2 regions of the Exiguobacterium sp. BMC-KP genome follow, and region 1 is predicted to be linked to the other one. Evidence: a T-box and tRNA genes for the amino acid it is inferred to sense, from the RefSeq annotation. Region 1 holds a T-box; the other holds one or more tRNA genes.
The links. A T-box is a leader RNA that pairs with one kind of tRNA and senses whether it is charged. The one in region 1 lies ahead of ileS (isoleucine--tRNA ligase), so its partner is inferred to be a tRNA-Ile.
Positions count from the first base shown of each region.

Region 2: it encodes a tRNA-Ile, which carries the amino acid that the T-box ahead of ileS (isoleucine--tRNA ligase) is inferred to sense. The anticodon was not compared.

Region 1 covers NZ_LGIW01000015.1:1,328,637-1,332,063, forward strand. The annotation lists gene ileS (isoleucine--tRNA ligase) at 1-1,756, opposite strand, end outside; T-box leader at 1,814-2,054, opposite strand; gene ADM98_RS12775 (DivIVA domain-containing protein) at 2,055-2,576, opposite strand; gene ADM98_RS12780 (YlmH family RNA-binding protein) at 2,602-3,372, opposite strand; gene ADM98_RS12785 (YggT family protein) at 3,369-3,427, opposite strand, start outside.
Region 2 covers NZ_LGIW01000015.1:204,228-207,654, forward strand. The annotation lists gene ADM98_RS06525 (Na/Pi cotransporter family protein) at 1-1,305, shown strand, start outside; tRNA gene ADM98_RS06530 (tRNA-Met) at 1,434-1,507, shown strand; tRNA gene ADM98_RS06535 (tRNA-Ile) at 1,519-1,592, shown strand; gene ADM98_RS06540 (alpha-amylase) at 1,709-3,169, shown strand; gene ADM98_RS06545 (superoxide dismutase) at 3,263-3,427, shown strand, end outside.

The DNA of each region.
Region 1 (3,427 bases):
GGACGAATCCGTGACTGACGACTGCTTTGTATGGTGCTTTTCCTGTCGTTGCGACGGCTGTCGATAACGACGAGTTGAACCAACCACGGTATTGGTCAGATCCTTCTAGATAGAGATCCGCTGGACGTGTCAATTCAGGACGTGTCGCGAGGACACCCGCATGTGATGAACCAGAATCGAACCAGACATCCATGATGTCCGTTTCTTTTTTGAAGATACCGTTCGGGCTTGCTGGATGTGTGAACCCTTCAGGAAGCAAGTCGACTGCGTCACGCTCATACCAGACGTTTGATCCGTGAGCTGCGAACAGATTCGCGATATGATCAATCGTTTCCGGTGTGACGATTTCCGTACCATCTTCAGCGTAGAAGATTGGAAGTGGTACACCCCATGCACGTTGACGCGAGATGACCCAGTCGCCACGGTCTTTGAACATGTTGTGAAGTCGTGTTTCGCCCCACTCTGGTACCCACTGGACACCTTTGATTTCATCAAGGATTTCCGCACGGAAGTCTTTGATTGAAGCGAACCATTGTGGCGTCGCACGGAAGATGACCGGTTTTTTCGTCCGCCAGTCATGTGGATACGAGTGTTTGATGAACGACAGTTTTAAAAGTGCTCCTGCTTCTTCAAGCGCAAGACCAATTTCTTTATTCGCATCTTCATAGAACATGCCTTCGAATCCAGGCGCTTCCGCTGTCATGACCCCTTTATCATCGACTGGGCAAAGGACGTCAAGACCGTACGCTTGACCGATGCGGAAGTCATCTTCCCCGTGACCTGGAGCGGTATGAACGACACCTGTCGCTTCGGCTGTAACATGATCGCCGAGCATGACGAGTGATTCACGGTCATAAAGTGGATGTTTCGCTTTCATGTACTCGAAGTCCGCACCATTGAAGACGCGTCCGACAGTTGCATCTTCCCATCCGAGTGCTTCGATGACTTCAGGAACGAGCGTTTCTGCCACGATATAGCCTTTTCCTTGGTACTCGATCCGTGCATATGTTAATTCAGCACTGACAGAGATTCCAAGGTTCGCTGGAATCGTCCATGGTGTCGTCGTCCAGATAACGAAATGATCCGTCGGCTCAAGGATGTTTTTCCCATCCATGACTTGGAATGCGACATAGATTGCAGCTGAACGTTTATCCTGATATTCGATTTCTGCTTCAGCTAATGCCGATTCAGAAGAAGGTGACCAATAGACAGGTTTTTTCCCTTTGTAAATATAGCCTTTGTTTGCCATATCTCCGAATAACCGAATTTGAGCTGCTTCAAATTCCGGCTGAAGCGTGATATATGGATTGTCATAATCCCCAAGAACGCCAAGACGTTTGAATTGGTCACGTTGGTGATCCACTTGCTCCAGTGCATACTTCGCACACAACTCACGGAATTCTGCGACTGTCATCGATTTACGATCAACACCGGCTTTTTGAAGTGCTGTTTCAATCGGTAATCCGTGTGTATCCCAACCTGGTACGTAAGGCGACTGGAAGCCATTCATTGATTTATAACGGACGATGATGTCTTTTAAGACTTTATTTAATCCGTGACCCATATGGATATCACCGTTCGCATACGGAGGACCATCGTGGAGGATGAATGTTGGTTTCCCAGCATTCTTTTCCTGTACAGCAGCGTAGAGGTTCATCTCTTCCCAACGTGCTTGCATATCTGGTTCACGTTTTGGTAAGTTGCCTCGCATTAAAAATTCCGTTTTCATCATCAATAAGGTTTCTTTGTAATCCATCTGACCATCTCTCACCTTTCGCTTTAAAAGTACAAAAAAAGCCAAGCTCATCCCTGAGATAGGGACGAGCTTGGCTGAACTCGCGGTACCACCCTACTAATCCTGCTCTTCCATTCGAAGACACAGAACCGCTTAAGTACTCGATAACGGGAGTGAACCGGCATGGCTTACTGTTCAGCGAACGTTCAGTCATGCACTCCAAGGGGATACCCCATCTTTTTCGTTGCTCGGGCTTCCACCATTCCCCGATTCGCTGTCAACCGTCAAAGATGCGACGTGTCCTTATCATTGATTTTATTTATACGACATCGTCGTCATTATACGCAACTGCTGGAACATCGTCAAGCGCTCCACGAGAAGAGAAATCAAACGCATCCCAGTCGTGGCTCGTTAATAATTCCATCTGCGCATCGATCAACACTTTGAACCGATTGCGGTAAAGCTCGATTTTCTTGCGCATCTGCTCGACTTCGAAGTCCGTCCGTTGCGCCCGACGCTGTGCTGCGTCTTGCAACTGCTCTGCTTCGCGTTCTGCTTGTTTTAGGATTAAGCTAGCTTCTTTTGAAGCATTCGCTTTCACTTCCTCAGCTGCTTCTTGTGCAACGATGATCGATTTATTTAATGTTTCTTCCATCGAACTGAAGTAATCGACGCGTGCTTGCATATTTTGAATGACTTCCTGTTGTTGACGATTCTCACGTAACAACAATTCGAAATCCTTGATGACTTGATCCAAAAATTCGTTAACTTCATCTTCGTCATAGCCGCGAAACTTTCGTGTGAACTCCTTATTATGAATATCGAGTGGCGTTAATGGCATGATGGATTCCTCCTTCGCATTTATCTTATCCTTTTAAAATACCGTATTGTAGTTTGATCCGGTCCCGCTTCGTCGATCCAAGAATTGCAATCAACTTGACGCGTCCTGTTCCACGTAGTGAGAGTAAGTCGCCTTCTTGAAGCATGAAACTCGAATCATCCACTACTTTATAATTGACCTTACTTTCACCCTGTTTAATGAGCGCCTGTGCTTTTTGACGCGAGAAGCCGAGAATTTCACTCACGACTGTATCGAATCGAAGTGAACTTACGAATCCGAGTGTCTCTTCCCACTCTTGTTCCTTCACTTTCAAACGATCTTCTGCTTCTACACGCGAAAGACGAATCTTCGTCTTTCCAGCTCGTTCAACGTTTGCTTCGATATATGTCGCGACTTCGTCTGCGACGGCAAACTGTACTTGATCCTGGATGATGACGTCACCAAATTTGGCTCGTTTCAATCCGACGTTCAATAATGTACCAGTGACTTGACGATGAGAAAGTTCAACGAATTTAGTAGGATAATGAATGCGATAAATGGAAATGTCAAAGTCATCCGCGTTGTATTCATAATAATCTGGTGCGAGGATTGCCCGTTTACGTTCAGAGCCTTCAAAACCGCCCTCAAAAAAGAGGGCGCATTTCGAACCGACGAGTTCTTGTGTGATTTGTTGTTCACGAGGATCTAGAAAATCTGTTAATTTGAACGTATAGGTCGCTTCCACATGATCAATCCAGTTCAAGACTGAATCGACGAATTCCCGCTCGCTTCCGCGATAATGATCATAGACACTCATACTAAAAAGATAGCTCGGATACCAGATTGAGCCAAGTTCAAGACGAGGAAGGCTA
Region 2 (3,427 bases), 1.1 Mb from region 1:
CTTCCGGCAATCGCGATTGGTGCGTTCTTGATCTTCTTCTTCAATAAAGAACGTGTTCAGTATATCGGACAGATTTTCTTTGGCTTCGGTGCACTTTTCTACGGTTTGACATTGATGGGTGACGGGATGGCACCGCTCGAAACGAGCGTTTGGTTCCGTGAGTTGACTGTTTCGATGTCGGATAATCCATTACTTGGTGTCTTCGTCGGAACAATCTTTACCGTGCTTGTTCAGTCGTCGTCTGCAACAATCGGTATTTTACAAGAGTTGTATTCAGGTGGCATGATCGATATCAAAGCAGCACTACCGGTCTTGTTCGGTGATAATATCGGAACAACGATTACGGCGGTTCTCGCAGCGCTTGGAGCGTCAATTGCAGCTAAGCGAACAGCAGCGGCGCATGTCATCTTCAACATTATCGGAACGATATTGTTCTTAATTGCCTTACCAATTTTCTCGAGTTTTATCACATGGATTACAGGTGCACTTGGCTTAGGTCCGAAGATGCAAATTGCCTTCGCACACGGAACATTCAATGTCGTTAACACATTGATTCAGTGCTGGTTCATCGCGCAAATCGCATGGCTCGTTCAAAAAATCGTTCCGGGTACGGATACGACGATCGATTCAAAACCACGTCATCTTGATCAAAACATTTTGAACCAGTCTTCTTCACTTGCTTTGAATCATGCGAAGCTTGAAGTCTTACGTATGGGAGAATTCTCGAAAGACGCCCTTGCGAAAGCGCACCGATACACGCAATCGCATGATAAGAAAGATGTAGCAGAATCACAGCAGATTGAATATGCAATCAACCACTTGAACACAGAAGTCACGAACTATCTTGTTAAAGTAGCAGCACATGATTTATCAGAACGTGAATCAAACGATCATTCGTTACTGATGCATGCGGTTAATGATTTTGAGCGAATCGGTGATCACGTTGAGAACATCGTCGAATTGGTCGACTTCCAAATCGTCAACCGGATCCAATTCACGGATGCTGCGAAGCAAGAGCTAGATGATATGTATGCCTTGACACAAGAAATCGTCGATTGTGCCGTTCGCGCCGTCGAAGAGGATGATGTCACACGAGCTCGGAAAGTTCTGGAACTCGAAGGCAAACTCGATGCACTCGAACGTTCATTCCGTAAGCATCACGTCCTTCGTGTTAACGCTGGCGAATGTACGGGACAAGCGGGAATGATCTTCGTCGATCTCTTGTCGAACCTCGAACGAATCGGCGATCACGCTGTCAACATCACGGATCTCGTCCTTGAACAGCGGACAGCATTAACGAATTAAGCAAAATACGATTTATCTATGACAGCTGATTTCAAAAAATGAAATCAGCTGTTTATTTTTTTGAAATAGCATATTGACAAGAATCGTCACATCTCGTAATCTAGTAAGAGTAAAGCAACATACATCATGGCGGTGTAGCTCAGCTGGCTAGAGCGTACGGTTCATACCCGTGAGGTCGTGGGTTCGACTCCCTCCGCCGCTACTATTACTTAAGGACCCTTAGCTCAGCTGGTTAGAGCTGACGGCTCATAACCGTCCGGTCGCAGGTTCGAGTCCTGCAGGGTCCATTCAGTAGAACGCTCCTCGTCATGAAACGAGGAGCGTTTATTTTTGTTCCTCCGGGGAATAGTAAAGATATTGTAATAATATTCATACTATAGTAACTAAGGGAGAGCGAAGAGAGATGGAACGTAACCATACGATGATGCAGTTTTTTGAGTGGCATGTAGAGAATGATGGGAAGCACTGGCAACGCTTGAAAGAGCGGGCGCCTGAGTTACGTGCTGCCGGCATCACGTCCGTGTGGATTCCACCGGCGTCAAAGGGTCAATCAGATGAAGATACAGGATATGGCATCTATGACGTTTATGATTTAGGTGAATTTGATCAAAAAGGAACAGTCCGTACGAAATACGGTACGAAGGACGAACTCGTCGAAGCGATTCAAGTTGCTCGTGAGAACGATATCGCCGTCTATGCGGATGTCGTCATGAATCATAAAGCAGCAGCCGATGAACTCGAGACAATCAATGTCGTAGAAGTCCATCCAGAAGATCGTTCTAAAGAAATTTCAGAAGAATTTGAAATCGAAGCATGGACAAAGTTTACGTTCCCAGGTCGTAACGGTAAATATTCAGATTTCATCTGGACACATGAATTCTTTAATGGAACAGATTTTGATGCCCGTGAGGAAAAAACCGGTGTCTTTAAAATTTCCGGAAAAAATAAAGACTGGAACGATCAAGTCGATGATGAGTTTGGAAACTATGACTATTTGATGTTTGCGAACATTGATTATAATCACCCGGAAGTCCGCGAAGAAATGATTCGATGGGGTCATTGGTTCCAGGAAACAATTGATTGCCAAGGTTTTCGACTTGATGCGATTAAACACATCAACTATGAATTCGTTCATGAATTCGCAAAATCGATGATTGAAAAAAGTGAAGGTGACTTCTATATGGTCGGCGAGTTCTGGAAATCCGATCTCGATGATTGCCGTCATTTCCTCGATAGTGTCGACTACACGATCGATTTGTTCGATGTTCCACTTCATTATAAGTTCCATGAAGCTTCGAATCAGGGACAAGACTTTGATTTAACGACATTATTTGCTGACACACTTGTTGAATCACATCCGACGAACGCCGTCACGTTTGTCGACAATCATGATTCACAACCAGGTGAATCACTCGAATCATGGGTAGATGACTGGTTCAAACAGCATGCTTATGCATCGATTTTACTTCGTAAAGACGGCTATCCATGTGTCTTCTATGGTGATTATTATGGTGTTCAAGGACCACACCCAGTAGAAGGTAAAAAAGAAATGATCGATGCTTTATTGTATGCGCGTTATCACAAAGCATATGGTGACCAAGAGGATTATCTTGATGATCCGCATTGCGTCGGATGGGTTCGTCGAGGCGTTGAAGAAATCGAGAACTCTGGCTGTGCTGTCTTGCTATCGAATGCTGATATGTGTGAAAAGCGCATGTTCGTCGGTGAAGAACGTGCGGGACAAGAATGGTTTGACTATACGAATCATCAAGATCACCCTGTCGTGATCGATGAAGAAGGATTCGGTGTCTTCCCGGTTCCGGGTGGTGGCGTCTCAGTTTTTGCTCCACGAGAAGTCGAGTAAATCCGAGGGTCTTGACTTGCGTCAACACATGTTCTTTTGCTAGTCTTAAAGGGTATTGAAGTTTTCGAAAATAGTACAAAGGGGGACATGAACATGTCAAAATTTGAATTACCAGAACTCGGCTACGCTTATGATGCGCTTGAGCCACATATCGATGCTCGTACGATGGAGATTCACCACACGAAACACCACAACACGTATGTCACGAACGTGAATGCGGCGCTTGAGGGTACAGAACATGAAGGAAAGTCACTTGAA